3 regions of the Methyloceanibacter stevinii genome follow, and region 1 is predicted to be linked to each of the others. Evidence: riboswitches for the same ligand, from Rfam matches in the RefSeq annotation. Region 1 holds a riboswitch; each other region holds the start of a gene.
What was found. A riboswitch is a leader RNA that binds a small molecule or an ion and turns the genes downstream of it on or off. The one in region 1 is predicted to bind cobalamin.
Positions count from the first base shown of each region.

Region 2: it holds a riboswitch for cobalamin, as region 1 does, so the genes downstream of both, AUC70_RS05665 (DUF1636 family protein) here and AUC70_RS11825 (DUF4198 domain-containing protein) in region 1, are expected to answer to the same signal.
Region 3: it holds a riboswitch for cobalamin, as region 1 does, so the genes downstream of both, AUC70_RS09180 (TonB-dependent receptor plug domain-containing protein) here and AUC70_RS11825 (DUF4198 domain-containing protein) in region 1, are expected to answer to the same signal.

Region 1 covers NZ_LPWE01000012.1:459,600-469,443, forward strand. Annotated here, with positions in the region: gene AUC70_RS11805 (NAD-dependent succinate-semialdehyde dehydrogenase) at 1-1,073, opposite strand, end outside; gene AUC70_RS11810 (HAD-IA family hydrolase) at 1,130-1,813, shown strand; gene AUC70_RS11815 (hypothetical protein) at 1,930-2,241, shown strand; tRNA gene AUC70_RS11820 (tRNA-Val) at 2,396-2,471, shown strand; cobalamin riboswitch at 2,589-2,813, shown strand; gene AUC70_RS11825 (DUF4198 domain-containing protein) at 2,988-3,785, shown strand; gene cbiM (cobalt transporter CbiM) at 3,811-4,443, shown strand; gene AUC70_RS11835 (transthyretin-like family protein) at 4,440-5,045, shown strand; gene cbiQ (cobalt ECF transporter T component CbiQ) at 5,118-5,834, shown strand; gene AUC70_RS11845 (energy-coupling factor ABC transporter ATP-binding protein) at 5,851-6,504, shown strand; gene AUC70_RS11850 (metal-sensing transcriptional repressor) at 6,582-6,845, shown strand; gene AUC70_RS11855 (nickel/cobalt efflux transporter) at 6,859-7,803, shown strand; gene AUC70_RS11860 (hypothetical protein) at 8,029-8,283, shown strand; gene AUC70_RS11865 (fasciclin domain-containing protein) at 9,449-9,844, shown strand, end outside.
Region 2 covers NZ_LPWE01000010.1:363,995-373,838, forward strand. Annotated here, with positions in the region: gene AUC70_RS05645 (cobyric acid synthase) at 1-465, opposite strand, end outside; gene cobO (cob(I)yrinic acid a,c-diamide adenosyltransferase) at 468-1,085, opposite strand; gene cobU (bifunctional adenosylcobinamide kinase/adenosylcobinamide-phosphate guanylyltransferase) at 1,082-1,618, opposite strand; gene AUC70_RS05660 (HupE/UreJ family protein) at 1,626-2,255, opposite strand; cobalamin riboswitch at 2,292-2,493, opposite strand; cobalamin riboswitch at 2,869-3,091, shown strand; gene AUC70_RS05665 (DUF1636 family protein) at 3,276-3,626, shown strand; gene cobW (cobalamin biosynthesis protein CobW) at 3,623-4,675, shown strand; partial or broken gene cobN (cobaltochelatase subunit CobN) at 4,692-8,028, shown strand; gene AUC70_RS05680 (precorrin-3B synthase) at 8,025-9,167, shown strand; gene AUC70_RS18315 (hypothetical protein) at 9,173-9,304, shown strand; gene AUC70_RS05685 (precorrin-8X methylmutase) at 9,297-9,844, shown strand, end outside.
Region 3 covers NZ_LPWE01000011.1:496,423-506,266, forward strand. Annotated here, with positions in the region: gene AUC70_RS09170 (biopolymer transporter ExbD) at 1-134, shown strand, start outside; gene tolA (cell envelope integrity protein TolA) at 131-1,285, shown strand; cobalamin riboswitch at 1,388-1,599, shown strand; gene AUC70_RS09180 (TonB-dependent receptor plug domain-containing protein) at 1,746-3,719, shown strand; gene AUC70_RS09185 (ABC transporter substrate-binding protein) at 3,722-4,561, shown strand; gene AUC70_RS09190 (FecCD family ABC transporter permease) at 4,558-5,550, shown strand; gene AUC70_RS09195 (ABC transporter ATP-binding protein) at 5,550-6,314, shown strand; partial or broken gene AUC70_RS18850 (adenosylcobinamide amidohydrolase) at 6,311-6,625, shown strand; gene AUC70_RS18385 (adenosylcobinamide amidohydrolase) at 6,615-7,001, shown strand; partial or broken gene AUC70_RS09205 (Rossmann-like and DUF2520 domain-containing protein) at 7,326-8,243, shown strand; gene AUC70_RS09210 (LutC/YkgG family protein) at 8,240-8,596, opposite strand; gene AUC70_RS09220 (LutB/LldF family L-lactate oxidation iron-sulfur protein) at 8,903-9,844, opposite strand, start outside.

The sequences.
Region 1 (9,844 bases):
TGCCGCACGCCGCCGGTCAGAACCTTGGCGCCATGGGCGACCGCGTCCCGCACATGGGCCTCGACCTTTTCGAGCCCGGCGTCGTTGATGAGCGGGCCTTGCGCCACGCCCTGCTCGGTGCCGTCGCCCACCTTGAGGTCCGAAACGGCCTCGGTGAGCCTTTCCGCGAAGCGATCATAGATGCCGCTCTGAACCAGAATTCGGTTGGCGCTGACGCATGTTTGCCCCGAATTCCGGAACTTCGACGCGATCGCGCCGGCGACAGCCGCATCGAGTTCGGCGTCGTCGAAAACGATGAACGGCGCATTGCCGCCGAGCTCCAAGGAGAGCTTTTTCACCGTGTCGGCGCTCTGGCGCATGAGGAGCTTCCCGACCTCGGTAGATCCGGTGAAGGTGATCATGCGCACGAGCCGGTTGGAGGTCAGTTCGCCGCCGATGGCCTCGGCATTGCCGGTGATGACATTGAGAACGCCCGGCGGGAATCCGGCCTGGCAAGCCAGCTCCGCCAGGGCTAACGCGGTGAGCGGCGTCTCGGGCGCCGGCTTCACGACCACGGTGCACCCTGCGGCGAGCGCAGGCGAGATCTTGCGCGTGATCATCGCGAACGGAAAGTTCCACGGGGTGATAGCCCCGACCACGCCGACCGGCTGCTTCATGACGAGCACACGGCCGCTGTGCTTGGGCGTCGGGATGATCTCGCCCAGCACGCGCCTTGCCTCTTCCGCGTAGAACTCCGTGAAGGACGACCCGTAGTCCACCTCCGCGCGCGCCTCGGCCAAAGGCTTGCCCTGCTCGGCGGTCATGAGACGGGCGAGGTCCTCTGCGTGCTCCTGCTGGAGCTCATACCAACGGCGCAGGACTTTCGCGCGCTCGCCCGCCAGCAAGCCGCTCCAGGCCCGAAAGGCGCGATCCGCGGCCTCGATGGCCTCGCGGGTCTCGTGCGCGCCGAGATTGGGCACGCGGCCGACGACCGCGCCGGACGCCGGATTGGTGATGTCGTCCACCGGCGTGCCTGTCCAGGCACCGCCGATCAGGCATTGGTCCTTGATGAGGGTCGGTGTCTTGAGTTGCATGGCCCGCTCTCTACGCCGCCGCTTGCGCAACGGCAAGTCACGTGTGAGAGAGGCCCATGTTCGAGGGTGCGACAATTGTTTTCGATCTCGACGGCACGCTGGTCGACACCGCGCCGGACCTTACGAATGCCCTCAACCACGCCCTGAATCTGCATGGACACCGCACCGTGGAGCCCGCGCTCGTCCGCGAGGCGGTGGGGCGCGGCGCGCCGGCCATGATCTACGAGGCGCTGGGCATCGAAACCGGCACGGAGGCGATCCTCGCGGACTTCCTCATCCACTACGAGGCCAATATCGCGGTGGAGAGCCGCCCCTTCCCCGGCGCCGTCGCGCTGCTGGAGCGGCTCGCGGACCGCGGCGCGCGCCTTGCCGTCTGCACCAACAAGCGGGCGCGCCTGGCCAATCTTCTCCTCGAAGCGCTGGAGCTCGACCATCATTTCGCAGCAATCGCGGGCCGCGATACGTTCGAGACGTCCAAGCCCCATCCGGGCCACCTTCTGGGCGCCATTGCCGCCGGCGGCGGCAATCCGGCCCGCGCCGTCATGGTGGGCGACAGCGCCGTCGACATCCAGGCCGCGCACCGAGCCGGAATTCCCTCGATCCTGGTGACATTCGGCTATTCCCCTCCGTCGCCGGACGGTCCTCACCCTAGCGCTACCATCGACAGCTTCGACGCCCTGGAATCCCAGGCCGAAATCCTGCTCAAACGCTTGACAGACCACGACCCGACCCGTTCCTAATAGCGCCCGGGTGGACGCGCTGGAATTTCGCCTCAATCGCCCCATGGGCTGCAACCAACAGCCACAATTGCGCGCTAGGTACGGGAACTGAGCTTTTTGCTCCAAGGAGAACTGGAATGCGCGGACGTATTGTGATGAGCGCTTGCATCGCATTGATGATGAGCGGAACCGCTTTCGCCCAAGACGCAGGGGAAGACTGTGTCAGCCAGCTTGCCGAAACCGAAAGCCTCGTGGACCAGACGGTCAACGCGAAGGTGCTCGACGAAGGCGACGTCGAAGAGGTGAACATGCTTCTCGACGAGGCGGACGCGGCCTGCACCGACGGGGATTACGGCAAGGCCAAGACCACCATGACCAAGGTCAAGGGCATGCTGAAGCCGGCGCCCGCTCCGGCTCCGGCCCCGGCGGAAGACGCGGCGGCCCAGTAGACTTTTTAGGAAATCTGCGCCGTTTCGCGGGACGGCCTGCTTGACTTCGCGAGGGGCCGTTCGCTAAATGCGCGCTTGCCGTCGCACCCCCTCATCACTTGAGGCGAGGACGCGAACGGAGCCGGGCGCGATCAAGACCTAACGCGCCCCGCACGGGCGGTTAGCTCAGCTGGTAGAGCACTGTGTTCACATCGCAGGGGTCACTGGTTCAAGTCCAGTACCGCCCACCATCACGTCACCGAAAACAGACGACGACTTCATTCCGCGCAGACCGTCGCTGGCGGCGAGAAACATTCCGTCGCAGTAGCAAACGCCGTATCGCTATTGACACTGTGGAGAATCTGCGGCCCTTTCTAGGGGTCGACGGTTCTCGATCATTGCTGGTCGAGACTAAGAGGGAACACGGTGCGTCCTGTCTCGCGTCATCGAGACGACAATCCCGTGGCTGCCCCCGCAACTGTGAACGGTGAGCACGGCTGAACGACGCCACTGGGGAACTTCATAACCCTGGGAAGGCAAGGCCGACGCGACGATCCGTGAGTCAGGAGACCTGCCGCTGACATCCGGCACCGGCTTTTGCCCGGTGCCTAAACCGTAACCGGACGCCGGGGTGAGCGTCTGGCGGTTGAGTGGGTGTCCGGTGGCCTATCTTCCGTTCCCGCTCATGACACCGCCACTTCCCCGATCGTCCTTTCCTCATGCCCGATGCGGTTCGTCCCGCGCGGGTCACTTGGGAGAGACGACCTATGAAACTTCGTAACGGACTATCCGCTGCCATTGGCGTTGCCGCGCTTCTCGCGCCGCTCGCCGCGGCCGCCCATTTCCAGCTCGTCTATACGCCGGAGGTCAATCTGACCAAGGCGGGAGACGTGCCCGTCAAGCTGATCTTCTGGCACCCCTTCGAGAACGGCCACGTGATGGACATGGGTGAGGTCATCGACTTCTACGCCGTCAACCGCGGCAAGAAGATCGACCTCAAGGACACGCTGAAGCAGATCAAGTTCGAGGGCTCGGAGAACACTGCCACGGCTTACGATGCCTCCGTCCCACTCAAGCGATCGGGAGACTACGTGCTCGTCGCTGTTCCCTCGCCCTATTACGAGGAGAGCGAGGACGTCTACATCCAGCAGATCGCAAAGAGCTATCTGAACCTGAATGAAGTCCCGACGGATTGGATGGAGCCGCAGGGCCTACCCACCGAGATCATCCCCCTCAACAAGCCCACCAACATCGTGGCCGGTTCGACCTTCACCGGCCGGGTGATGGCCGACGGCAAGCCCGTACCCGGCGCGGAGATCGAGGTCGAGTACATGGCGGCCGAGCCGTCCATGGACGAGAACAAGCCGAAAGACCCGACCGCTTCGCCGATGCCGGGCGGCGCGCTCGTCGCCGTCAGCGATGACAACGGCTACTTCACCTTCGGCATTCCGAAGGCCGGCTTCTGGGGCTTTGCCGCGCTCGGCTCGGGCAACACCAAGGAGCATGAGGGCAAGGAGCTTTCTCAAGACGCGGTCATCTGGGTCCGCGCTTTCGACGTGAAATAGGCCAGCCTAGGACCTGGAGGGAAAGATGCACATTGTCGACGGTGCTCTATCGAATGAAGTCTTGATCGGCGGCGCGGTTCTCGCTGCCGGCGGCATCGCGTTGGGCCTGAAATCGCTGCCGGCGGAGAAGATGCCCGCCGCCGGGGTTCTAAGCGCAACGTTTTTCGTGGCGTCCCTGGTTCATGTGCCAATCGGACCCTCCAGCGTCCATCTGATCATGAACGGTCTGGCCGGGTTGGTGCTCGGCTGGGCCGCCTTTCCGGCCCTTTTCGTCGCCCTACTGCTGCAAGCCGTTTTCTTCGGGTTCGGCGGGCTGACTGTGCTGGGCGTCAACACCGTCAACATCGCCCTGCCCGCGGTGCTCGTCTACTACATCTGCCGGCGGGGTATCGCGTCGGGCTCTCCCACCGTCGCCGCAATCTGGGGCGGTATCGGCGGGGGCCTTGCGATTGCCTTGACGACGGGCTGCGTGGCTCTCTCGTTGGCGCTCACGGGGGACGAATTTCTGGCGGCGGCCAAGCTCACATTCTTCGCGCACATCCCCATCATGATCATCGAAGCGCTGATCACAGCCGCGGCCATCTACCTTGCACGAAAGGTAAAGCCTGAACTGTTCGAGAGGTTCACGGTGTCCCCATCGGAAGGAGTTTCGTCATGAGGTCCCTTCGCCTTGCGCTCATTCTACTTTTCCTGATGCCGGTTCACTCTGCGCTTGCGCATAAGGTCATCGCTTCGGTCTACGCCAGTGGCGACGTGATCGAGGGCGAGATCGGCTTCTCCAACGGAGATATGGCGCCCAATGAGCTTGTCGAGGTCTTCGACGAGGACGGCAACAAGCTCGGCGAAACCAAGACGGACGAGGACGGCTTCTTCACCTTCCGTCCGACCAAGCCCGTTGCGCACGTATTCAAGTCCAATCTCGGCTCGGGCCACGTCGCCACTGTCCGCATGGAAGCCGACGAACTACCGGACATAGCCGGCGCCGAGCCCGCCGCAGCGGATACAGCGACGGCAGCTGAGACCAAGACAGACTCAGCGTCCGCCGCTCAAGAGGGCGCCGCGGACGAGACGCTGACGCAGGCACAGTTGAAGTTGATCGCGCAGGCCGTGCAAAAGCAGATCATCCCGCTTCGCCGCGACATCGATGCCTATAAGGAAAAGAACAACATTCAGAACGTTCTCGGCGGCATCGGTTACATCTTCGGCCTGTTCGGGCTCGGCTACTACATCGCCGCGCGCCGCAAAATGACGGGGGCCTGAGGGCGTGGGACATGTGGTCGAGGCCGGCGTCCGGCGCTCCTGGACACCGGCGCCACCACGGCCAAGACCTATATTAGCGAGACCGATCCACGGGCCCGGATCCTGGCGGCGGTGGCGTTCGCGATCGTCGTGGTCAACCTTCATGACCTCCGTGCCCTAGCCGCAGCCCTCGTCGTTGCGCTCACGCTGATGCTCATGGCCCGGCTGCCGCCGCGCGCGACGCTCAAGCGCATGCTCACAATGGATGGCTTCATCATCTTCATGCTCCTGCTCTTGCCGTTTACCGTGCCGGGCGACGCCATGTTCACGGTCTTCGGTCTGCCCGCGACATGGCAAGGGTTGCGGCAGGCGATCGAGATCGGCTTGAAAGCCAATGCGATCATTCTGACGCTGATGGCGCTGGTCGGCTCCATGGAGCCCGCCAGGTTGGGGCAGGCCCTCTACCGCCTGAAAATGCCCGAGGGACTCGTCTACCTGCTCATGTTCATGGTCCGGTATGTCGACGTGCTTCAACAAGAGTATCTGCGCCTGCGCGTAGCCATGAAGGCGCGCGGGTTCCGCCCGGGAAACAACAGGCACACCTACCAATCTCTGGGTTACTTGATCGGCATGATGCTCGTCCGTGCGGTGGAGAGGTCGGAACGGATTCTCGGCGCCATGAAGTGCCGTGGGTTCTCCGGGCGCATACCGCTATCGGGCGACCTCGCCTATGCGCGATCGGATGCCGGCTTCGCGTTCGCCTTCGGCGGCATCCTTGCAGCGCTCGTCGCGCTCCAGTTTCTGCGTTGAGGCGGCGGGGTCGTAGATGACATCCCTGATCGAGCTTACCGACATTCATTTCGCCTATCCGGGCTACCCGCCCGTGCTCAATGGCGCAGACATCCGGCTCGGTAGCAAAGAGCGTCTATGCGTCGTCGGGCACAACGGTTCCGGCAAGAGCACGCTCTTGCGCATCATCGTCGGCCTGCTGCGGCCCAGCCGCGGCCGTGTCGTAGCCTTCGGCCGGGAGCGCCGCGCCGAAGACGACTTCCTCGAGGTACGGCGCCTTGCCGGGCTGGTGTTCCAGGATCCCGACGATCAACTGTTCTGCCCGACAGTGGCCGAGGATATGGCTTTCGGCCCCCTCAACCTTGGCAAAACCCGCGAGGAAGCCATGGCCATCGTCGATCGCGTGCTGGCGGAATTGGATCTCACCCGGTTCAAGGACCGGGTGACCCACAAGCTCTCGGGCGGAGAGAAGCGCTTGGTGACGCTCGCCACCGTTCTGGCCATGGAACCGGAGGTTCTTCTTCTCGACGAGCCGACCAACGCCCTCGACGAAGACAACGAGGCCAGGCTGACCGAGATATTGCGCACGCTTCCGCAGGCGATGATCGTTGTGTCGCATGACGCGCAATTTCGCGAGCGCATTGCGTCACGCACGGTCCGTCTTGCAGAAGGACAAATTCGACCCACCTAAAGATGCGAGGTGCCGAGCCTCTTTCCATGGGGTGAGATCTAGCCTATCTTATCCCCTCCTAGGGGATAGGATAAGCGATGATACATCAAACCCACGACGACGTGCTGCGGCGGCTCAAGCGTGCAGCCGGTCACTTGCAACACACAATCTCAATGATCGAGACCGGACGTCCTTGTCCGGAAGTCGCCCAACAGCTTCATGCCGTCTCGAAAGCGATCGAACAGGCCAAGAAGATCTTCATCCACGATCATATCGATCACTGCTTGAACGACAGCATCGGTAAGAGCGCGCACCGCAAGTCACTGATCGTCGAGTTCAAGGAAATCTCCAAGTACCTGTAAGGCATCGCTTCTCATGACATTGACGGACCTCATCGCCGGGGGCGGCGCCAACCCGCTCCTCCTCATCGCCATGGCCTTCCTGCTCGGTGCGTTTCACGGACTGGAGCCGGGCCATAGCAAGACGATGATGGCCGCCTATATCATCGCCATCCGCGGCACGATCCCTCAGGCAATCCTGCTCGGTGTGTCGGCCGCGATCTCACACTCCCTTATTGTGTGGGTCCTTGCCATTCTCGGGCTTCTGTACGGGGATGAACTGATCGGCGAACAGATGGAGCCATACTTCATGATCGCCTCCGGTGTGATCATCGCATGCATTGGCTTGTGGATATTCCGCCAATCCATGCAGGCCCGAGCGGCGGGGCATCACCACGACCATGCGCATGGCCATAGACCCCATTCTCATGCCCACAACCACCAACACGATCACGTCCATCCGCATGAGCACGGCAATTCTCATCACGATCACACTCACATCCTCGGCGGGACGCACGATCACGACCGTCCCGCCCGGGAGAAGCCGGAGTTCATGGACGCCCATGCCATGGCACATGCCCGCGAGATTGAAGCGCGCATCGGTTCCGGGCGCACGTCGACATGGCAGACCATTCTGTTTGGGCTGTCGGGCGGGCTGATCCCCTGCCCGGCGGCAATCACCGTTCTCTTGCTCTGCATTCAGCTCGGTCAGTTCATGCTCGGGATTGGCTTGGTCGCGTCCTTCAGCATCGGGCTGGCCGTAACGCTGGTCGCGATCGGCGTCGTCGCCGCAGTTGGCATGCGCTATGTCAGTAAAAAGGGCTCATCCCGTTTCGACGCGATCCTGAAGAAAGCACCCTATATCTCGGCCACCTTCATCGGACTGATCGGCCTCTTCATGATCTACTCGGGATGGGCGCATCTGCATGGCCACGATGGCGATGGAGAATCTGACGCGGCGCCGCACCACGAGACGCTCTAAGAACGGCGCTAGCGGACCGCATCCTGCTGACGGTTCGTCTGTTTCGGGTCAGAGCGCGTTGGGACCAGCGCACTTATGAAGCCGGCTTCGGCCCCGCGGACAGGCATCAGGACGGATCCCGCCGCACACCCATTTGTTAAGCTTCGGACCGCTCTCGCCTGGCAGATGCCGCATTTGTCTGCGAGGGTGCACGTCAAGTCGAAGTTGAAGTCGAAGGAGTTCGCCATGACGAAATTCATGATGGCCTGTGGCATGGCTTGCGCGTTGGTGGTTGGCGTCGTCGCATTTGCACCGACACAAGCAAACGCAGGCGTCTATGTCAGAGCTCCCGGCGTCAGGGTCGGCGTCGGCATCGGACCTCGCTACTATCGGCCTTATCGCTACGCCCGGCGCCCCTATTACCGCGCACGGCCCTATTACGCTCCCCGCCGCTATAAGCGCCGTTGGCGCCGTCGCGCACGCCGCGCCTACTATTGGTAGGGAACGCCTGGTAGCCAAACCCAGCGCAAGCGTACGCCGCTAGCCTTAAAGCATCCAAACACCCAAGCGAAGGTGCGCACCGGCGCGCCTTCGCCTCCGCGCGCCATGAGCGGCGTCCTGGTTTTTTGTCCTCCCCAAAGATGAACGTCACCTGCACGTCCGGTTCAGGACGGGTTCAAGCGGCCGCGCGCACTCTGCGCAAGGTCAGGCCCTGAACTGGCGAGCGTAAGCCTCTCCTTGGCAATCGGGCGCGGAGCGTCAGGGCGCTCCACGCTCACCCCCCTTCGAGGCGGGGCCAAGGCAGCAGCATGAGGTGGCGACATGAGTTCCTTCAAACTACTCGCGACCAGCGTCGTTCTGGTCGCGCATGGGCCGGCGCAGTGGGTTTGGTCACCGTCTTCTTCGCGACCATCTGAGCCGCGCGCCGCATGCGCCGGCACAGCGCCGCACTAAACTGATCGACACGGCCGCGTGAACTTGCGCGAGGTTCAGCGCACTTCGTTCTGACTGAGCGTGATTGGTAATGCCCAGCGCCCGTATCTACCTTTTGACCATGACAAGCCCGACAGCAATTCCGCAAAGGGCCATCGATCAAGGAGATACATCATGAAGGCGATCATGCTCGCACTGACGCTTCTCGCAGCCACTGGCGCACCTGTTCTGGCCGACGGCTTCCCGAACCCCTACCAGACGAATTTCGATCGCTAAGCGATGCGTTCGGACGCAGAGCCCCCGGTCTTCCCTCCCAGGCTGGGGGTTCTGCTTTTCTCAAATGGCATGTGATCCAAGGGCCTTGAGCCTACGTAGTTTTGGTATCTGGCTGGGTTTCGTCTCGCCCCCCTGACGCATCCCCAGTTCGGTGCCTCCATCCGCCCCGGTGCCCCCGCGCCGGGGCGTCCTTTGTGAGGACGACGATCATCTCAGGCACATTGCGAAGAGACGCCGGGCGGTGCGGCCGCCACCGCCTGCCCCCCTGTTTGCGCAAGTGGTCCTCGTTGAGGACGTGTAATGGTTCGGCGCGTAAGCCCCCCGCTCACGGACACGTGACCGCCTGGCGGTGATCTACACCATGCGACGGCTGCGTAGTTGCTTTCGTTGATAACTCTTCCCCCCCAAAACGGAGGTCTCAATGAAAGTACTGCGCTTATTCTCAACCCTGGTTTTGATGCTCTTCACTGTCTCTGCCGCGAACGCCATGTCCAAGGACATCGTCGACACCGCGGCGGGTGCTGGACAGTTCAAGACTCTCGTCGCCGCGGTGAAGGCTGCGGGGCTGGTCGATACGCTGAAGGGAGACGGCCCGTTCACTGTGTTTGCACCGACAGACGAGGCGTTCGCCAAGCTTCCCGATGGCACGGTCGATGACCTGCTGAAGCCCGAGAACAAGGATAAGCTCGTGGCCATCCTCACCTACCATGTCGTTCCCGGGAAGATCATGTCCGGCGACATCTCCGGCAAGGCGACAGAGGTGAAGACAGTCCAGGGCGACACGCTGAATGTCGATGCGACGGACGGCGTAAAGGTGGACAAAGCCAAAGTCGTGAAGGCTGATATCGACGCC
Region 2 (9,844 bases), on a different contig from region 1:
ACGCGCAAAGCCCATATTGGCGATGTCGTTTGCGCGGAGATTGACTTCGGAGGCGCTGCCCGCCCCTTCCACCAGAACGATGTCCGCCTCGTCCTTGAGAAGGGCGAAGCTATCCTGCACCGCGTCCATGAGCTCGGGCTTGAGCGCTTGGTAGTCCGCGGCCTTGGCCTTTCCGTAAACCTGGCCGCGCACGATGATCTGCGCGCCGACCTCGCTTTGCGGCTTGAGCAGAACCGGGTTCATTGTGACGCTTGGGGTCTCGCGGGCCGCGCGCGCTTGCAGCGCTTGTGCCCGCCCGATCTCACCCCCATCGAGGGTGACGGCCGCATTGTTCGACATGTTTTGCGGCTTGAAGGGCAAGACCTTCAGTCCACGGGACACGAGTGCGCGCGCCAGCCCGGCCACGATCAGGGACTTGCCCACATCGGAGCCCGTGCCCTGAAACATGAGCGCGCGGGCGGTCATCGCTAGAATTCGATGCCGGCTTGCGCCTTCACCCCGGCGGCGAAATGGTGCTTCACCAGCGTCATGTCCGTGACGAGGTCCGCGGCTTCGATCAGTGCCGGTTTGGCGTTGCGCCCCGTCACGATCACATGGAGGTCCGGGCGTCGCGCCTTCAGCGTGGCCACGACTTCGTCGAACGGCAGATAGTCGTAGCGCAGGGCGATGTTCAGCTCGTCGAGAATGACGAGGCCGAAGCTGGGGTCGTCCATCAGCTCGACCGCCTTGGCCCAAGCACGCTCCGCCGCGGCGATATCGCGTTCCAGATCCTGGGTCTCCCAGGTGAAGCCTTCGCCCATGGAATACCAGGCGACCTGATCGCCGAAACGCTCAAGCGCATCGCGCTCCGCCGTGTGCCAGGCGCCCTTGACGAACTGCACGATGCCGACGCGTTTGCCCCGGCCGATCATGCGTAAGGCAAGACCGAAAGCCGCCGTCGACTTGCCCTTGCCCGTTCCGGTGTGAACGATCAGGAGGCCCTTCTCGACGGTCTTCTCGGCAACTTCGGCATCCTGCGCCTTTTTGCGGTTCGCCATCTTGGCGCGATGGCGCTCAAGGTCTTTTTCATCGACCGACTTGGTCATGTGCTTCCTTTCACCACGAGAGGTTGCCCGGCGACCACGAAGATCACCCGGCTGGCGATGGCGGCAACGCGCTGGTTGAGACGCCCTTGCGCGTCCCGGAACGCGCGCCCCAGCGGCGTTTCCGGCACCAGCCCCAGACCCACTTCGTTCGAGACGAGCACGGTGGCGCTCTCGCGGGCGTGCAAAGCCTGCTCCAGTTCCGTCATCGCGTGTTCGATATCGTAGGGACCGTGCATGATATTGGAGAGCCACAAGGTCAAACAGTCCACCAGCACGACGGCTCCCTTGGGTGCCGCGCCTATGGCGTCGTGCAGATCGTGGGGCGCCTCGAGAGTCTGCCAACCGGCTTCACGCTGGGCCCGGTGCTCGGCGATACGCACCGCCATCTCGTCGTCATGCGCTTCGGCCGTGGCGATATAGACCCATGGGCGGGGCAGACTGGTGACGAAGCTCTCGGCGAAACGGCTCTTTCCGGAGCGGGCGCCCCCGAGGACGAAGGTGATCCCCTCGTCCTCGAGATCGGTACCTGACATTGAACCGCTATGCGCTGGGGATGATCTGCCCGAGCAGCGTCGCAAGACCGATGCCGACGACCACGGCGCCGGCCAGACGGGGCGCAATGGCCGAGACGGACGGGGAGCGCATGCGGAAGAGCATGGCGACACCGACGCTAAGCGCGCTCTGGATGATCACGAGACCGAGCAGATAGGCCACAAGCGGCGTCGACTCCGCCCCGAAGATCGACTCGCCATAGGCATAGCCATGAGCCAGGCCGGCAATGCCGAACAGCACCGTCCAGGCGGCCAGCGGAAGGGCGCGGCCACCGGCAAGCACAACGCCGGCAATTACCACGGACAGAGCCACGATCAGTTCGGCGCCGGGCATCTGGAACCCGCCGACATGGATGCCGACACCGATGGCTGATGCCCCGACGAAGAGAACGGGCAGGCCGAGATTGAGACCGCCGACGCCAACCGCAACACCCACGGCGATGAGAAAGGCGAGATGGTCAAGCCCGATCACAGGGTGAGCGAGGCCGGAAAGGAAGCCTTGGGCGAAGGTCGACGGCAAGACGCCGCCCATCGCGTGATGCGCCGAGGCCGGCGCTGCGGTGAGCACAAGCGCGGCGAGCGCCAAAAACGCGGTGCGCTGGAGTGAAGAACGGGTCATATGATCCCCCTTGCGCCCTCCACCCGAGGGCGCGGTTCAAGGTTTGCGCCGCGGCAGGTTTCCTGGCTTCGCGGGTCTGCGCATCCCCTCCACCTTCCCGGAGCGGTGGCTCCAGTGGCCTGAGGAGGGGCGCTCTCCGCTTACAGTTGCGGGGGCAGCCACGGAATTGGGTAATGACCCTCACCGTATTCCCTTCTTGTATCCGCCTCATGCGGAAACCATCGGCGCCCCGACTATAGCGACGTTCGCATGCGCCGCAACCAAGCTCGTGACGCCGTGTGGGGGTAGGGCGGCTGAGTTAGGGGGGCTATTGACGGCAGTCGCCGTCTCTTTCCTTTGACCGGCACTCGTTGTGAAGCTCTCCCGACTTTGGCCGGCCGGATGTGGTGACCTCGTCATAGTCGCTTGTCGGCCATTGCGAGCAGTTCCTGCACCAGTGCCAGGTATCGCTCCCCTTCCTCTTCCGGTAGGTGGGCATGCGGGCATCCTCCATAGGTTGTTTATGGTGGCATAATACTCGTATTACGTGCTTTTCTCAACACGGCGACCCAAGGGTGAACTAGGCAAGGGCGAGCGGGGCAAGGCCCGCATTGACAAACACACGCCCGGAGCCCTTATGTGCCTGATCGACGGTTGCTCATTTCGAGCGAACAGGGAACGCGGTATGGGGATGTCCCAAATCCGCGGCTGCCCCCGCAACTGTAAGCGGCGAGCCCACGGAACGGTTTCGATACCGGTCTTGGGCGCCCGAGCCATCGCCACTGGGGTCGACCCGGGAAGGCGGCGAAGGGAGAGACCCGCGAAGCCAGGAGACCTGCCGTCGATCTAGTCGTCAGCCGGGCGGGGTGCCTCTGCGACGGTTGGATCTTCGTCCGGCCCGAATCTGGGCCGACTTGCACCCTGTCTGCTGTGGCTTTCGCTTGAGATCGCCGAGGGATTTATCAGGGTGACAACTCCCCTAGACGCCAAGGGCACTGCCGCCAAGGCCCCGGAAGGGCCGACCGTCTATGTCTGCGTGACCTGCCGCAAGCCGGGCGAGGTCGGCGATGGACCACGCGCGGGGCTCCTGCTCGCCGAGGCCACCGCCGAGGCGCGCACGGGACGGGTGTTACGGTCCGCCAGGTCGAATGCCTTGCCAATTGCCGCCGCTCGCTCAGTGCCGCGATGCGGAAGAAAGACAGCTGGACTTATGTCTTCGGTGACTTGACCGCCCCGGACGATGCGACAGCTCTCATCGACGGCGCGATGCTTCTCGCGGAGTCCGATGACGGACTTTTGCCCTGGAGGGGCCGGCCCGAAGCCCTGAAGGGCGGCCTCGTCGCCCGTGTTCCACCCCTCGTACTCGGCCCCATTCCGGAGGATTTCGAATGAATTCTGTCGCCCGCATTCCCTGCACGATCGTGACCGGCTTTCTCGGCTCGGGAAAGACCACGCTCATCCGGCACGTGCTCGCCAACACGGGCGGGCGGCGTCTGGCCGTGATCGTCAACGAATTCGGTGACGTCGGTATTGACGGCGAGATCCTCAAAGGCTGCGGCGACGAGAACTGCAGCGAGGAGAACATCGTCGAACTGGCCAATGGCTGCCTGTGCTGCACGGTTGCAGACGAGTTCGTGCCCGCGCTCGACGAGATCCTGGCGGCCGAGCCGCCGGTCGACCACATCGTCATCGAAACTTCCGGTCTCGCGCTGCCCAAGCCCCTGGTCCAGGCCTTCCACTGGCCGGCGATCAAGAACCGCGTCACAGTGGACGGGGTCGTGGCGGTCGTTGACGGGGCGGCGCTGGCTGACGGTCAGGTCTCCGCCGACATCGAAGCGCTCTCGGCACAGCGCGCCGCCGACGATGCGCTCGATCATGACGACCCCATTGAGGAGGTCTTCGAGGATCAAATCGCCTGTGCCGATCTGATTGTCCTGAACAAGCGCGATCTGCTCGACACGGACGGGCTGCAGCGCGCTATGAAGACGGTGACCGACGCTCTCCCGCGCGGCATCGGTGTGGTGACCGTGTCGGAAGGGAAGGTCGACGCCACGGCCCTGCTTGGTCTCGGCATCGGCGCGGAGGACGACATCGAAAACCGCATGACCCACCATGACAGCGAAGAGGACCACGACCACGACGACTTCGATACGTTCGTGGTTCCGATCGCAGAGGTCGCCGATCCCGCAGACATCGCGAAGCGCATCGCCGATTTGGCCGAGGCACATGATATCTTGCGCGTGAAGGGCTTCGCCGCCGTGACGGGCAAACCGATGCGGCTGCTGATCCAGGCGGTGGGTCCGCGCGTGACCCACTATTTCGACCGCCCCTGGGACCAGGCCGAGGATCGCCAAGGCAAGGTCGTCGTGATCGGCTTGAAAGGCCTCGACCGCGAAGCGGTGGCCAGATCTTTGGCCGGGCACGAAGCCCTGGCCGGGTAACCGATAGGACCCTCGGATGCACCTCCTGCAGACAAGCAGCGCGACGCTCGACGACATCGCCGAGCCGATCGACCTGGGCCAAACGCCTGGCGACATCGCGGTCTTGTCTTTCACCGACAGCGACCTCTCGGGACTCGCGGCCGCGTATACGCACGAGCGCGAACAGGTGCCGTCCGTGCGGCTCGCGCATTTGCGCGACCTGCGCCATCCCATGTCCACCGATCTGTGGATCGAGACCGTCGCCCGGCACGCCAAGGTGATCGTGGTCCGGCTCTTGGGCGGGCTCGATTGGTGGCGCTACGGCGTCGAGAGGCTGTCCGCCCTCGCCCGCGAGCGCGGCATCGCCCTGGCCATCCTGCCGGGCGAGGACCGGGACGACCCGCGCCTGTTCGAGCAGTCGACGCTGGACGAAGCCGAGCTGCAGACTCTTCTGGCCTATTTCCGCGAGGGCGGTTCGGCGAACCTGCGCGCGCTGTTGCGGCGGCTGGCCCGTCTTGGCGGCGCCGCGATCGAAGCGCCGGCGCCGCAAACCTTTCCGCGCATGGGCGCCTACCGGCGCGGCACAGGCGTGACCGGCCTCGATTCCCAACTTACGCCGGGCCGGGAGCGGGACGCCGTCGTTCCGATTCTTTTCTATCGCGCCTCGCTGCTTGCCGCGGACACGGGGCCAATCGATGCGCTCTGCAGTGCGCTGGAAGCGCGCGGGCTCAATCCCGTCCCGCTCTTCGTCCCCAGCCTGAAAGCGCCGGATGCGATCGCCTTCGTGCGCGACGCCTTCGAACGGCTCGACCCTTCGGTGATCGTGACGACGACAGCCTTTGCCGCCGGCGATGGTGTGTTCGACGGATGCGACGCACCGGTGCTGCAAGCGATCGTCGCCAATACGCGGCGCGAGGCTTGGGCCTCCAACCCGCGCGGTCTCGGACCGTCGGACCTGTCCATGCACGTGGTGCTGCCGGAGCTCGACGGGCGCGTCCTGATCGGCACGCTCGGCTTCAAGGACAAGCGCGACAGAGACGATGCGCTCGGCTTTGAAGGTTTCGTCAGCAGGCCCGAACCCAATCGCATCGAGGCCGTCGCCGACAAGATCGCGAAGCTCGTCCGTCTCCGGCACACGCCGCGCGCGGATCGCAAGCTGGCAATCGTGCTGCCGGACTATCCCGCGCCGGCGGACGGGCCGCCTATGCCGTGGGGCTCGACGTGCCCGCGAGCGTGCTGGCCTGCCTATCGGATCTCGGGGACGCTGGATACACGGTTGAAAATATTCCGGAGGACTCCCGCGCCCTTCTGGCCCGTCTCACCGATCCGGCTGCCGGGCTGGCCCTGACCCTCGAGGACTACGAGCGCTTACTCGCGGCGCTTCCAGAGTGCGTCGGCGCGACCATGCGCGAGGCATGGGGTGCGCCGGAAGACGACCCGGATTTCGCGACGGCGCCTTCCGCTTCAAGGCGGCCCGGTTCGGCAATGTCGTCGCCGCGCTTCCGCCCGACCGGGGCAAGACCACGGAGCGGCGCGCGGACTATCACGATCCGGCGCTGCCGCCCCGCCACGCGCTACTCGCTTTCGGCCTATGGCTGCAGCATGAGATCGGCGCCCATGCGGCGCTGCATCTGGGCGCGCACGGCACGCTCGAGTGGCTTCCCGGGCACGCCGTTGCGCTGACCTCATCCTGCTTCCCGGAAGCCGTGCTGGGCGCCTTGCCTGTGTTCTATCCCTTCATCGTCTCCAATCCTGGCGAGGCGGCGCAGGCCAAGCGGCGCGTCGCGGCCGTGACCATCGGCCACCTGCCACCTCCGCTCACGGGCACGGAGATGTCCGGCGCGGCGCTCGAGCTGGAGCAACTCGTCGATGAATATGCGATTGCCGACGGACTCGACACGCGGCGTCGCGACCGACTCGCTCTCCTCATCGTGGACAAGGCAAAAGAGACGGGCCTCGCCGCCGAGGCCGGCCTTGCCCAGGGTGAGTGCGAGCAGGAGGCCTTGCGCAAGATCGATACCTGGCTGTGCGATCTGAAGGATCTTGCGGTCAAGGACGGGCTGCACGTGTTCGGGCGCGATGCGCATACGGACGATTCCAATTGGCTGGCTTGCGCGGGGACGGAGCGCGCCGCGCTGCTCGATGCACTCGACGGCAAGCGCGTGAAGCCCGGGCCTGCCGGTGCGCCGGCGCGGGGACGCCGCGACGTGCTGCCGACGGGGCGCAATCTCTATACGGCCGATCCGCGCGTTCTGCCCACCCACACAGCCATGGAGCTAGGATCGCGGGCGGCCGGCGAGATCGTTCGGGGGTATATGCAGGACCACGGCGAAATGCCCCGCTCGCTTGTGATCGACCTTTGGGGCAGTTCGACATTGCGGACCGGCGGCGAGGAGATCGCGCAAGGCCTTGCACTGATGGGCTGCCGGCCGGTCTGGGATCCCGCCACCGGCCGCGTCACCGGCGTCGAAGTTCTGCCGCCAGCCGCGATGGGACGGCCGCGTGTCGACGTGACCTTCCGCATCTCGGGACTGTTTCGCGACCTCTTCCCGGCGCAGATCGCCCTCTTGGACGCCGCCGTGAAACTCGTGGCCGCGCGCGACGAAGATGCAGAGGAAAACCCGCTGGCCGCTGCGGCCGCCGGTGAAGGCAACGCCGCGCCTGCGCGCATCTTCGGCAATGCGCCAGGGGCCTATGGCGCGGGGATCGAAGACTTGCTCGGGTCCGAGAGCGCCGAGAGCGTGTCGGACGACGCCTTGAGCGCGGCCTATCTCGCCGCCACATCGCACGTCTATGGCGGCGCCGAGGGAATGGGCACTCCCCGGCGCGGCGCCTTCGCCGACCGCGTGGCGGCGGCCGACCTTCTCGTGCATGTGAGCGACGACCCGACGCGGGACATCCTCGAAGGCTCGGAAGACGTCGCCCATCTCGGCGGATTTGCCGCCGCGGCGCGCGCACTCGGCGCTAGTCCCGACCTGGTCGTGCTCGACACGACCAACCCTGACGCACCCAGGGCACGTCCGCTGCCGCAGGCCTTGGCCCGGATTGTTCGCGCACGCGCGATCAGCCCGTCCTTCATCGAAGGCATGATGCGCCATGGCGCGCGCGGCGCGGCGGAGTTGGCGGAGACAGTCGACCGGCTGGCGGACTTCGCCGAGATCACGGACGCCGTTTCCGATAGCTTGTTCGATGCAATCCACGCGGCCTATCTTGCTGACCCCAACGTGCGGGATTTCCTGATCCGCGAAAACCTGCCGGCCGCCCGCGCCATCGCCGAACGCCTCGACGATGCGCGCCGCAAGGGGTTATGGCATCCGAAGCGGAACGATCTTTTGACAGACGACCTCTTGGGCGTCTCGGAGGCAGCGCAATGAGTGACGTGCAGCGCCACATCGACGATAGGGAGACGCGATGGCCGAGAGGCGCATGCCCCCGCCTGTCCGAACCCATGGAAACGGGTGACGGCCTGCTGGCGCGGATTGTGCTGTCGAGGCCGGTGCTGATCGACGGCTTCGCCGCCCTTTGCGCCGCCGCGCGGACCCACGGCAACGGGCTCATGGAGATCACGGCCCGGGGCAGCCTACAGGTGCGGGGGCTGTCGGATACTTCCGCGCCGCGTTTTGCAGCAGCCGTCGAAGCTCTCGGCATTCCGTTCGACGATCATGTCCCCGTGGTCGGGTCGCCGCTACCCGCGCACCCTCGGGCCGGCTTCAACGCTCAAGACCTCGCCTCTGAAATCCGCGACGGGATCGCGGAGCGCCCACTGAAGCTTGCGCCTAAGGTCTCGGTCGTCATCGACGACGGCGGCCCGATCTCGCTGGATGGGTTGGCCGCCGATGTACGCCTGACGCTGTTGAACTCATCGTCATCCGCACCGAAAGTTTTGGTCGGCCTTGGAGGCGACGGCGAGACGGCCACACCGCTCGGCGTCACGCGGCCGGAACATGCAGCCACGGTTGCCGTCAATCTGCTCGCGGCCTTGGCGGCAAGCAGCGCCAATGCACGGGCGCGTGATGTCATCGCGCGCGAGGGCCTTGAGCGGTTCTTGCGTGCAGCGGGAGATCACCTCGACACGCCCCCCAAGCGGCCTGCTGCGCGGACCACCGAAACCATCGGTCTGCACCGCCTGGCGGGCGGAGCATGCGCGATCGGCGTGGCGCTTCCTTTCGGCCAGGCTCAGGCGCTCGACCTCATCGCGCTCGTCCGCATTGCCGGCGCGAACGGTGCGGACTGGGTGGCGCTGGCGCCGCAGCGCACGCTTCTTCTCGGGCCCATCGGCGAGATGACGGCCTTTGCGCTCGGGACGGCCGCCGACACGCTCGGTTTCATCGTGGACGCCCGCGATCCACGGCGGCGCATTGCCGCCTGCGCGGCGCGCCGGCCTGCAGGTCGGGGCATATCCCATCACGCGAACTCGCGGCGCGCATCGCCGAATGTCTGCCGCAAGGCACTTTCGCGCTTCACATTTCCGGTTGCAGCAAGGGCTGCGCCTGTCCAAGACCGGCCCCCCTGACGATAATGGGCACCGAGCAAGGCGCGCGCATCATCGACGGCGATTCCGTTCGCAATGTGCCGGAAAATGATGTGTATACGGATGACCTGATCGAGCAGATTGTGCGCCGGGTCGCCGCGGAGAACGAGAATGCTTGACCACGACTATATTCGCGACGGCACGGCGATCTACGAGCGCTCCTTCGCGATCATCCGCGAGGAGTCCGACCTGTCTCGGTTTACACCCGAGCAGGCCGATATTGCCGTGCGCATGATCCATGCGTGCGGCCGTGTCGATGCGGCCGAGTTCTTCGAGTTCTCCGACGACTTCGTGCCCGCCGCACGGCAGGCGCTGCGGGACGGGGCGCCGATCTTTTGCGATGCGCAGATGGTGGCGCACGGCGTCACGCGGGCGCGCCTGCCAGCCGACAACGACGTGATCTGCACCTTGCGGGACGAGCGCACGCCGGCTCTTGCCGAAAAGCTCGGTACGACGCGCTCGGCGGCGGCGCTCGAACTGTGGCGCGACCGGCTCGAGGGGGCGGTCGTGGCCATCGGCAACGCGCCGACGGCTCTGTTCCATCTGCTGGAGATGATCGAAGCGGGAGGACCGAAGCCCGCCGCCATTCTCGGCGTGCCCGTTGGTTTTGTGGGCGCGGCCGAATCAAAGGACGCGCTGGCGGAACGGTCCGGCGGCGT
Region 3 (9,844 bases), on a different contig from region 1:
GCAGCGATGACACGCGCCCCATCGCCGTGTTGCGAGCGGATAAGTCTGTCAACGGATCGAAATTGGCAGCGCTGCTTCCGAAGCTCGCCGCGCTTGGTCTGCGCGACATCCAATTGGTGACGGTTCGCAAATGAAGCGGCTGCTTGAGGCGACGGTCTTCGTGGCCATCGCCGTCGTTCTGCATCTGGTGGTGTTTGGCTTCTATTCCGAGGCGCCGAGCGATGAGTCCGCGGGAGATGCCGGAGACGTCGTCGTATCGGTCGCGGCGGCGTCCAGCGCGCTGTCGGGGATGGTGGCCGAATGGGAGAAGCCTCCGGAACCTGTTGTGGAGGAGCCGCCTGCGGCCGTTCCAGAGCCGCAAGACAGCTCCGAACAGGAGGTAGAACGCCGGAGTAAAGTGCCGCCGGCCGAGACGGAACCGGCCGAAACCTCTGAGCCTGAATCTCCCCCGGCCGCATCGGAACCGGCTGAAACCGCTGAGCCTGAACCTCTCCCGTCCGAGAAGGCGGACACGAATACCGAGCCCGAACGTGAGGCGCCCAATGAGGTGCCCTCCGATACTCAAGAACGGCTAGAGGCGCCGAAGACGGAGACGGCCGCGCCCGTTCCTCTACCGGCACCGAGCAAAGTCTCCGAGCCAAGCGTGCCGGACAAGACACCGAGCGTGCCGGAACAGAAGCGAAGCGCGCCGGAGAAGAAGCTCAGCGGCCCGGAGCCCCAACCAAAGCAGCCCCCGGCGAAGCGGCCAGAACGCAAGACGCAAGAGCACGTAGACAAGCAACCCAAGACACGCGCTTCGAGACCAGAGCCGACGCCTGCTGGCAGCGCCAGTCGAAACGAGCCGTCGGGGGCGCCCTCGAAGCGCAAATCCTCGTCAGGACAGAGCACAAAAGAGAGTGCGACCGGCAGGGGCAGTCAAAGCCAGCGCGCCGCTGGCGCCAAGCAAGAAAGCGAAAGCGCCGGCCGGAGCAAGACCAGGTCGCGGCCGGCAACAGTCTCCAAGTCGAGCGCGCGCAGCCTCATCGCCAGCTGGGGGGCTCGCATCCGCGCCCGCATCAATGCGCGAAAGCGCAGGCCTGCCGGGAATGCGCACGGTACGACAATTGTGCATTTGCGCGTGGCCACCAGCGGACGGCTTTTGAGCGCGTCTGTGGCCCGGTCCTCGGGAAATTCCGCGTTGGATCGGGCCGCTATGTCCGCGGTGCGCGGCGCCGGGCGATTCCCCGCCGCTCCAAAGGGGCTGACGAATTCGAGCTACTCCTTCTCACAGTCCATACGCTTCTAAAGAGGAAAAACCCGCAGGCCTTAGCGTTGCAAATTTGCAACATGTGCGCTGAAGATCACCCACACGATAGTTTTGTTCTTGGCAAGCCTGAGGTCTTTGATCGAAAATTAAAATCGTTCTGGTTCGGGCGGTTCTCCGTCCGATGAAAAGGGAACGCGGTGGGGCGCTACTTTGCGCCGAATCCGCGACTGCGCCCGCAACTGTAAGCGAAGAGCGGCGCTGAATACGCCACTGAGAGACCGAAGGGATCTCGGGAAGGCCAGCGCTCGCAACGACACGCAAGTCAGGAGACCGGCCAGGACAGCACACCCGGTTTCCGTGCGGCGCGCGCGTGAACGGCGGACTCCTCCGTAGTGGTGGCGCAATGCAACCGTCTGCGGCTGGGGGTCTCCCCCTCCAATGACATTTACATAGTCTGCCGCGCGGCTTCAGTGCTGCGCGGAACACGGGGGGGTGTTCGATGAGACATTCTATATGGGCCTTTGGTGCGACCGTTTTGGCCGCGGGTGCTGCGCTGCCCGATAGCGCAAGGGCGCAAGATTTTGAGCCATTTCAGCTCGACGCGATCATCGTTGGCGGCGGTCTGACGCCGATCGAGGCCGAGCGCTACGGCCGCTCGGTCACGGTGGTCGAGTCGAAGGATCTGCAAGAGCAACAGATTCGGCATACGTCGGAAGGGCTGCGGGCGCTGCCCGGTGTCGAGGTCAGTCAAACGGGCGGCGTCGGCGGCTTGACACAAGTTCGCATTCGCGGCTCAGAGGGCAACCACACGCTGGTGCTGATCGACGGCATCAAGGTCGCCGATCCCACGAGCGGCGAATACGACTTCGCGAACATGTTGTCCGATGGCATTGAACGCGTCGAGGTGCTCCGCGGACCGCAATCCTCAATCTTTGGGTCCAACGCGATCGGCGGTGTGGTCAACGTCATTACCAAGACCGCGACGGAACCGGGCTTTCACGCGTATGGCGAGGGCGAGTTGGGCTCTGAAGAGAGCATCGGCGGGAATCTATCCCTCAACTACGCCAACGACTATGCGCGGCTGACGGTTTCCGGCGCGCAGCGGAACACGGATGGCTACAATTTTTCCGGTGGACCGAGCGACGGGGCCGATGGCAACGCGATCGGCACGCTCAACGCGCGCGCCGAGTTCGACGTAAACGACGATATTGTAATCGGGACGACCTTTCGGCGGATCGACCGCAATTCGGAGTACGATCAATTCAACTACGGTGCGGCGACGGTTGCCGACTTGGTGACCGATGCGAACCTCGAGACCGACGTCACCAATAACTTTGCGTCCGCGTACGCAACGATGGACGCCTGGAACAAGCGCTTCCGGAGCGAATTCTTCTTCGGTCTCGCCGATATCGATACCATCGACATCGACAACGGTGCAAAAACCTTCGACACGACATCGACCCGGCAGCAGCTGCATTATCGGGGGACAGTGGCGCTCGATAATGCGGATGTTGAGAGCGCGAATCATCTCGTCAGTACCCAGATCGAAAGCGAGTATGAGACGTTCAAGAATAACGATGCTCAGCTCGTCTACAGTCCCTCGCAGCTCCAGAAAGAGTCGCGTCAACTCTATGGATATGTGTTGGAGTATCGCGGCAGCTTCTTCGACGATAACCTCACCATTCAGGCAACGGGACGTCACGACGAGAATGACGATTTCGAAGACACGGATACATGGTCCGTAGGCTTGTCCTATCTTCTGCCGAACCAGACCAGCCGGCTGCATACGTCCGCCGGCACGGCCGTGCAGAACCCAACGTTCTACGAGCAGTTCGGTTACGACCCGGCGACGTTCATCGGCAATCCAAACCTGACGCCCGAGGAGAGCATCGGTTACGATATCGGGCTTGAGCAGCGTCTCTGGCAGGATCGGGTGGTCCTCGATGTCACCTACTTCCATTCCGACCTGACCGACGAAATTTCCACGATTTATGACCCGGTGACGTTCGCGTCTACCCCGATCAATGAAGATGGCACCAGCGAACGTCAGGGGCTCGAGGTCTCGGCCGAGATGCGCTTGGATAACGGCATCCGGCTCGGTGTGGACTACACCTATCTCGATGCCCACGATCCGGATGGCGAAATCGAGGTGCGGCGTCCGCGGAATGAGGTTGGTGTCCGTGCATTTTACCAATTGCCGAACGATAAAACTCTGATTGGGGCACAACTGCGAGCCGTGGCCGACAATTTCGACTTCGACTACACCGCGGCGGGTATCGTGGACCCCTCAAATCCGGAGCGGATCCAGCTCAAGGACTATGCGTTGCTGAATCTGACGGCGCAGCATGAGCTGCTTCCGAACGTGACCGTCACCGGGCGTATCGATAACCTCTTCGATACGGGGTATTCGGAGGTGCTGGGATACGCGGGGCGTGGCCGCGTGTTCTTTGCCGGCCTGCAGGGAACGTTCTAAGGATGACAGTGCTGCGTGGCCTTGTCCTGGCAGGGGCAATTCTGGGAATTGCTCCTGTCGCCACGGGCCACGCCGCACCGGCACGCGTCGTGTCGATGAATCTCTGCACCGATCAGCTGGCCATGCTTCTGGCTGAGGAGGACCAACTCGTCTCGGTGTCTTATCTCGCTCGGGACGAGCGGGCCTCGGCGATGGCGGAGGAGGCGGAGCGCTATCCCGTCAACCATGGCCTGGCCGAAGAAATCTTCCTTCTCGATCCAGACCTCGTGATCGCGGGTCAGTTTACCTCCACGGCAACGGTCGCAATGTTGAGGCGGCTTGGCATTCCCGTGGTGACGATGGCGCCGGCCTATTCGCTTGACGACGTGCGCAAGCGATTGACGGAGATGGGCAAGCTTCTCGGACGCGAAGCGGCGGCGGCCGAACTTGTGGCCAAGTTCGATGCAGATCTGGCGGCGTTGAGAGATGCGCTCACCACACGGCCAAGGGCCGCTATTTATTCTGCGAACGGATATACGTCCGGTCCGGAAAGTTTGGCCGGGGCTATTCTCGATGCCGCGGGGTTCGACAACGTGGCTAAGGAAGCCGGCTTGCCCGTTGGCGGACTGCTGCCGCTTGAGCGGCTTGTCCTTCTCGACCCCGATGTTGTAGTGCTTCCGCAGCCCTATCCGGGCGCTTCCCGGTCGGAAGAAGTCCTGCACCATCCAGCAGTTCTTGCACTGCGCGAGCGCGCGTCGACCAGCCCGCTCACCGATCGCGATTGGATTTGCGGAACGCCGCATGTCCTCAACGCGATCAAAGAGCTTGTGGAGGCGCGCCAAGAGGACGTGGTGGCCCCGTGATCCGTTATCATGGGCTCATCATCGGGCTGGTTCTATTGGTCTTGGGGCTCTTCGTGGTTTCGCTGGTCGTCGGGCCGGCGAAAATTCCGGTCCAGCTGAGCCTTTCCGCGCTGATCTGGGGAGACTCCGGACCGCTCTCTTTGGTGATGCGGGAGATACGGCTACCGCGGGCGCTGCTGGGGGTCATGGTCGGTGCAAGCCTTGGCCTATGCGGCGCGGCGATGCAGGGCTATTTGCGCAACCCCCTCGCCGAACCTGGTCTGATCGGCGTGAGCGGATCGGCGGCGCTCGGTGCGGTGATCGCCATTCAAACCGGACTGACCGCGGCCTATGCGCTCGCCTTGCCGCTTTCCGCGCTGGCAGGTGCGGGCATATCGGTCACGCTCCTGTTTTCGCTTGCTGGCTTGCGCGGCGGGTCCTTGACGCTGATCCTGGCAGGCATAGCAATCTCTGCCCTGGCCGGTGCTCTCACGGCCCTCGTGCTGAATCTCTCGCCCAATCCTTTCGCCGCCACGGAGATTGTCTTTTGGATGATGGGGTCGCTTGCTGACCGTTCCTTCACCCATGTGGCGCTGGCGCTACCCTTCATTCTGATCGGCTTGGTCCTGCTGCTGCCGCTTGGGCGCGGGCTCGATACGCTGACGCTCGGTGAGGACGCCGCGGAAGCCCTTGGCACGCGTTTGGTGCGTCTACGCGTGACACTGGTTGCTGGTGTGGCGGCGATGGTGGGAGCCGCCACGGCGGTAGCCGGCACGGTCGGTTTTGTCGGTCTGGTGGTGCCGCATCTCTTGCGCGGCGCCGTTGGTGCGCGGCCCGGAAGGCTTCTCCTCGCCTCGGCGCTTGGGGGCGCGGCCATGGTGCTTGCCGCCGATATTGCCGCGCGTCTGATCATGCCTGGGCGCGACCTCAAGCTCGGCGTACTCACGGCCATTGTCGGAGCGCCCCTGTTCTTGCATCTGGTCTATCGGACAAGGAGGGATCAGGCCTGATGCTCCTTGGCCTTGAATATCTGACGGTGTTTCGCGGAGACCGCAAGGTCGTCGACGCCGTCTCGCTAGCGGTTGCGGCTGGCGAAGTGGTTGGTCTCGTGGGGCCGAACGGTGCCGGCAAAACCACGTTGATGCGCGGCGCGCTCGGTCTTTTGCCGCATGAGGGACGATCGACACTTGCCGCGCTCCCGACGGAGGCCCGGTCGCGGCACGCGGCCTGGCTGCCGCAAGCCCGCGAAATTGCCTGGCCGGTTTCGGTGGAGACCCTGGTCGCGCTCGGCCGCATCCCTCATGGAGCGCGTTGGTTCGCAGACTCTCATGAAGATGTGCGTGCCGTGTCCGCCGCGCTTGCGCAAATGGACCTGGACGGATTTCGTCACCGCATTGCCACCCGCCTTTCCGGCGGCGAACAGGCGCGCGTGCTTCTCGCCCGCGCCCTGGCGCAGGAGACGCCGCTGCTCTTGGCCGACGAGCCGATCGCCGGTCTCGATCCCGCGCACCAAATCGCGACGATGGAGGTCTTCCATGCGCTCGCCGGGCAGGGACATGCCGTGATGGCTTCGCTCCACGATTTGGGTATCGCGGCGCGGTTCTGCACAAGGCTTGTCATGCTGGACGCCGGCCGCCTGGTGGCCGATGGGCCTCCGGGAGACGTTTTGTCGCCCGCGCGCCTCCGCGACGTCTTCGGCATTACCGCCTGGCGAAGCGAAACCCCCGAGGGCCTGGTCATCCAGCCGATCGCACGCGCGGAGGCGGCGCCGTGAAGGTAACCTATGATGCGCCATGGCTGATTGCCGAGTTGGACGGCCCCCATCGGGTGCTGAGCTGGACCCTCAATCGCCCGGGATTTGCAGCCGCGCATCGGATCGTGTTTCGCGAAGTCCGCGATCACGATCTGCCAAAAAGGATCGACGCCAATGCGTGGTTGGAGCACGCACTCGCAACGGCGGGACTGTCCGATGCGCCGGCTCTGCTAACGTCGCGCGCTGTTCGATCCTTCGATCTGGTTCAAACACGCGCCGGCGAGGTCACGGCAGATTGCTTGGCCACGGTCGGGTTCTCCAATTCGGCGCGTCGGTTGCAGGCAACCCTACCGGCAGCCCCCGGGACCTGCGCGCTTGGGGACGATCAATATTGCCGTGCGTGTGTCCGCGGGGCTTACCGAAGCAGCGCTCGTGGAGGCGTTGACCATCGCCGCCCAAGCGCGAACGGCCGCCGTGATGGAGGCGCGCTGGTCGCTGCCGGAAGGCGTTGCGACGGGGACGGGCACGGACTGCATTGCCTTGGCCGCGCCAATGGAGGGCCATGGAGAGACGGTTGCCTTTGCGGGTCTGCATACGGAAGTCGGAGAGGCGCTCGGCCGCGCCGTGTACGATGCCGTGGCCCGGGGAGCCGACAACTGGCTCGCCACACGTCCAGATCTTGGGCCGGCGCCATGCGTGTCCAAATAGTGCGGTATGCCATATGGAGCGTTGGCCTTCTGCCAAGTTCCCCCAACTTTTTCCAGCGACAGGCGAGCATCAACGGTCGTCATGAGGCATAACTAACTGAGAATGGGTGTTTATCGGTGCCTTCATCGGACATGGATCGGGCACATGCCTTGCGGGCCCAACAACCGCCGTGGCCGCTGCCCACCGGGACGGTGGGCGCTTGTTGGCCACACAGACCAGAGATCCTGTGAAGCAGGCGCTTTGGCCAATATAGACTCTGCGGCCAGTAATCTTCCGCGCTTCTGAGGATACTCTCTTTCCTCAGGGACATGTGTCAGGGACAAGCGAATGAGCCAGACCTTGAATATCATTGGCGGCGGCGTGGTCGGGCGGACGCTCGGATACCTCCTCTCGCACGCGAAGATTTGCGATATTCAGTGCGTTTTCAATGCCACTGCCTCCAGAGCTCGGGAGGCAGTCGATTTCATCGGCGCCGGCGTTCCGGTCTCACGGTTGGCCAGCTTGACCAAGGCCGACGTGAATTTGGTGACGACCCGGGACGATGCGCTGCCCGACGTGGCGAAGGCGTTGGCGCAAACTGAAATTGCCGCAAAGGACTCCATAGCAGTCCATTGCAGCGGTGCCCTGCCGTCGAACATATTCGATGATTTGAGGAAGCGAGGATCGCTGTGTTGTTCGGCTCATCCGTTGAAGTCTTTCCGCAGTGCCGGTCGTGCCGTGGAAAGCTTCGCAGGGACGCCCGTCGGCCTCGAGGGTGACGAAGAGGCAAAAATCTGGGTCAAGGAAGCATTTGGCGCCCTTGGTGGTTGGTGCTTCGAGATCGATGCGACGGAAAAGCTCCTTTATCACACGGGCGCGATAATCGTTTGCAACTACATGTCAGCCCTGGTCGAGGCCGGAGTCCGATGTTTGGAAGGAGCTGGTCTGCCGCAAGAACAGGCCGTCCGTGTGTTGGAGCCGCTGATGCGTGAGACTTTGGACAATGTCGTCAGCAGCGGACCGGCACACGCGCTCACGGGGCCAATCGCTCGCGGCGACACCCGAACGATCATCAATCAACTGGAAAGGCTTTCGGCGTTCGACGGTGACGTGCGCGAGGTCTACCGGTGGCTGGGACTCATCGCCGTCGATCTGTCCCTCGGGAAAGCGAATGCGAACGCCGGCGATCTGAACCTTGTCGAGAAGATCCTTCGCGCGGGACAACAGCTTGGAGACTGCGTCCCCGGTGACGAAGGGCGTTAGACGGCGCCGTTCGACTCGTTGCCGCCGACGATGATGAGATGCACCGACTTCGGCCCATGGGCCGGCCGGACAATCGTGCCGGCGACGTCGGCGGTGCGCGACGGCCCCGCTATGAAGTTGACGGTGCGCGGCCAGCCCCCGGCGGACTTCAGACGCGGCCAAAGGTCCTCGGGGTAGGGCACGATTGTCGATGCGTATAAAACGACGACGTGGACGTCCGGCAAAAAGTTCAGTGTTGTAGGCGTGTCCTGCCCTGAGGAGAATACAACGCTCCCGGTCTCCACGATCCCGGCGCATGCCAGCGTCACGCTGAGCTGCTCGACCTTGCGGCCGCGCCGACGTGAACGCGCCACTCTCGCGGCCAGTTCAACTGAGCTAAGGCGGGCGCTATGCTGAGCTCTACCGGCGCCTCCATCTCGGAGAGCAGCGTCCCCAAGGTAGGGACGAGCAATTGCGGCGAGATGATCTGTTCAACCGTAAAGAGATTGACGCGAGCCTTGGCGATGAACTCGGCGACATGGTCTCCAGGGATCGCAGGGCGTGGCGCAGTCGGGCGCGCTGGCATTCGCCGGTCCGGGCTTCATGCGATCCCCGGTTGGACCCGCTCTTGTCGAGTGCCAGCCGAATGCGCGCATAGACGATATCGCGGTCCAACGAGCTCATGACTGCTTTGCTCTCTTGGACCATGCCGCGAGAAAGGTCGGACCTTGGGGCGCTGGAAAGTCACGCCCGGCGGTCCAACTTTTCGCAAAAGGCAAGCGCCGAAAGTTGCCTCTCGAACGTCCTAGCAGCCCGAGTACGGAAGCCATCACACGCGTCAGGCCGTGGTACAGGGATGGCCTCGCGGCGAGCCAAGCCCACAGCCGAACGCCCCAACTGACACGTCCGTCGGTGAGACCTCGGTCCCACTGCTCTTCGCGCAGCCGTCGCAGCATGTCGGGCAAGGGAATGTCGACGGGACAGACCTGCTGGCAGCGTCCGTTGAGCGTACAGGCGTGGGGGAGTTCGAGCGCCTTGTCGAGACCGGCGATCATCGGCGTCAACACGGCGCCCATCGGGCCGGGGTAGACCCAGCCATAGGCCTGTCCGCCCACTGACAAATAGACCGGACAATGGTTCATGCAGGCGCCGCAACGGATACACCGCAGCATGGACCGGAAGTCGCCTTCAAGCATCCGGGTTCGACCGTTGTCGATCAGGATCACATGGTATTCCTCTGGGCCGTCGAGGTCGTCGGAGTGCCGTGGCCCTGTCGAGAACGTCGTATAGGAGGTCGTGTCCATCCCCAAGGCACTGCGCGCCAATACGCGCAGCAAAGCCGTCGCATCGTTCAGGGTGGGGACGACTTTATCAATTCCCGCGGTGACGATGTGGACGCGCGCCAACGTGGACGTGAGATCGCCGTTTCCCTCGTTGGTGACGATGATACTGGAACCGGTTTCGGCAACAAGAAAGTTTGCCCCGGTGATGCCGACATCGGCGGCGAAATACTTGTCTCGCATGATGCTGCGCACTTGCGCGATCAAGGACGCGGCATCAAACACGCGATCGGAATATCCGTAGGCTTTGTGGTGATCGTAGAAGAGATCGGATATGTCCTC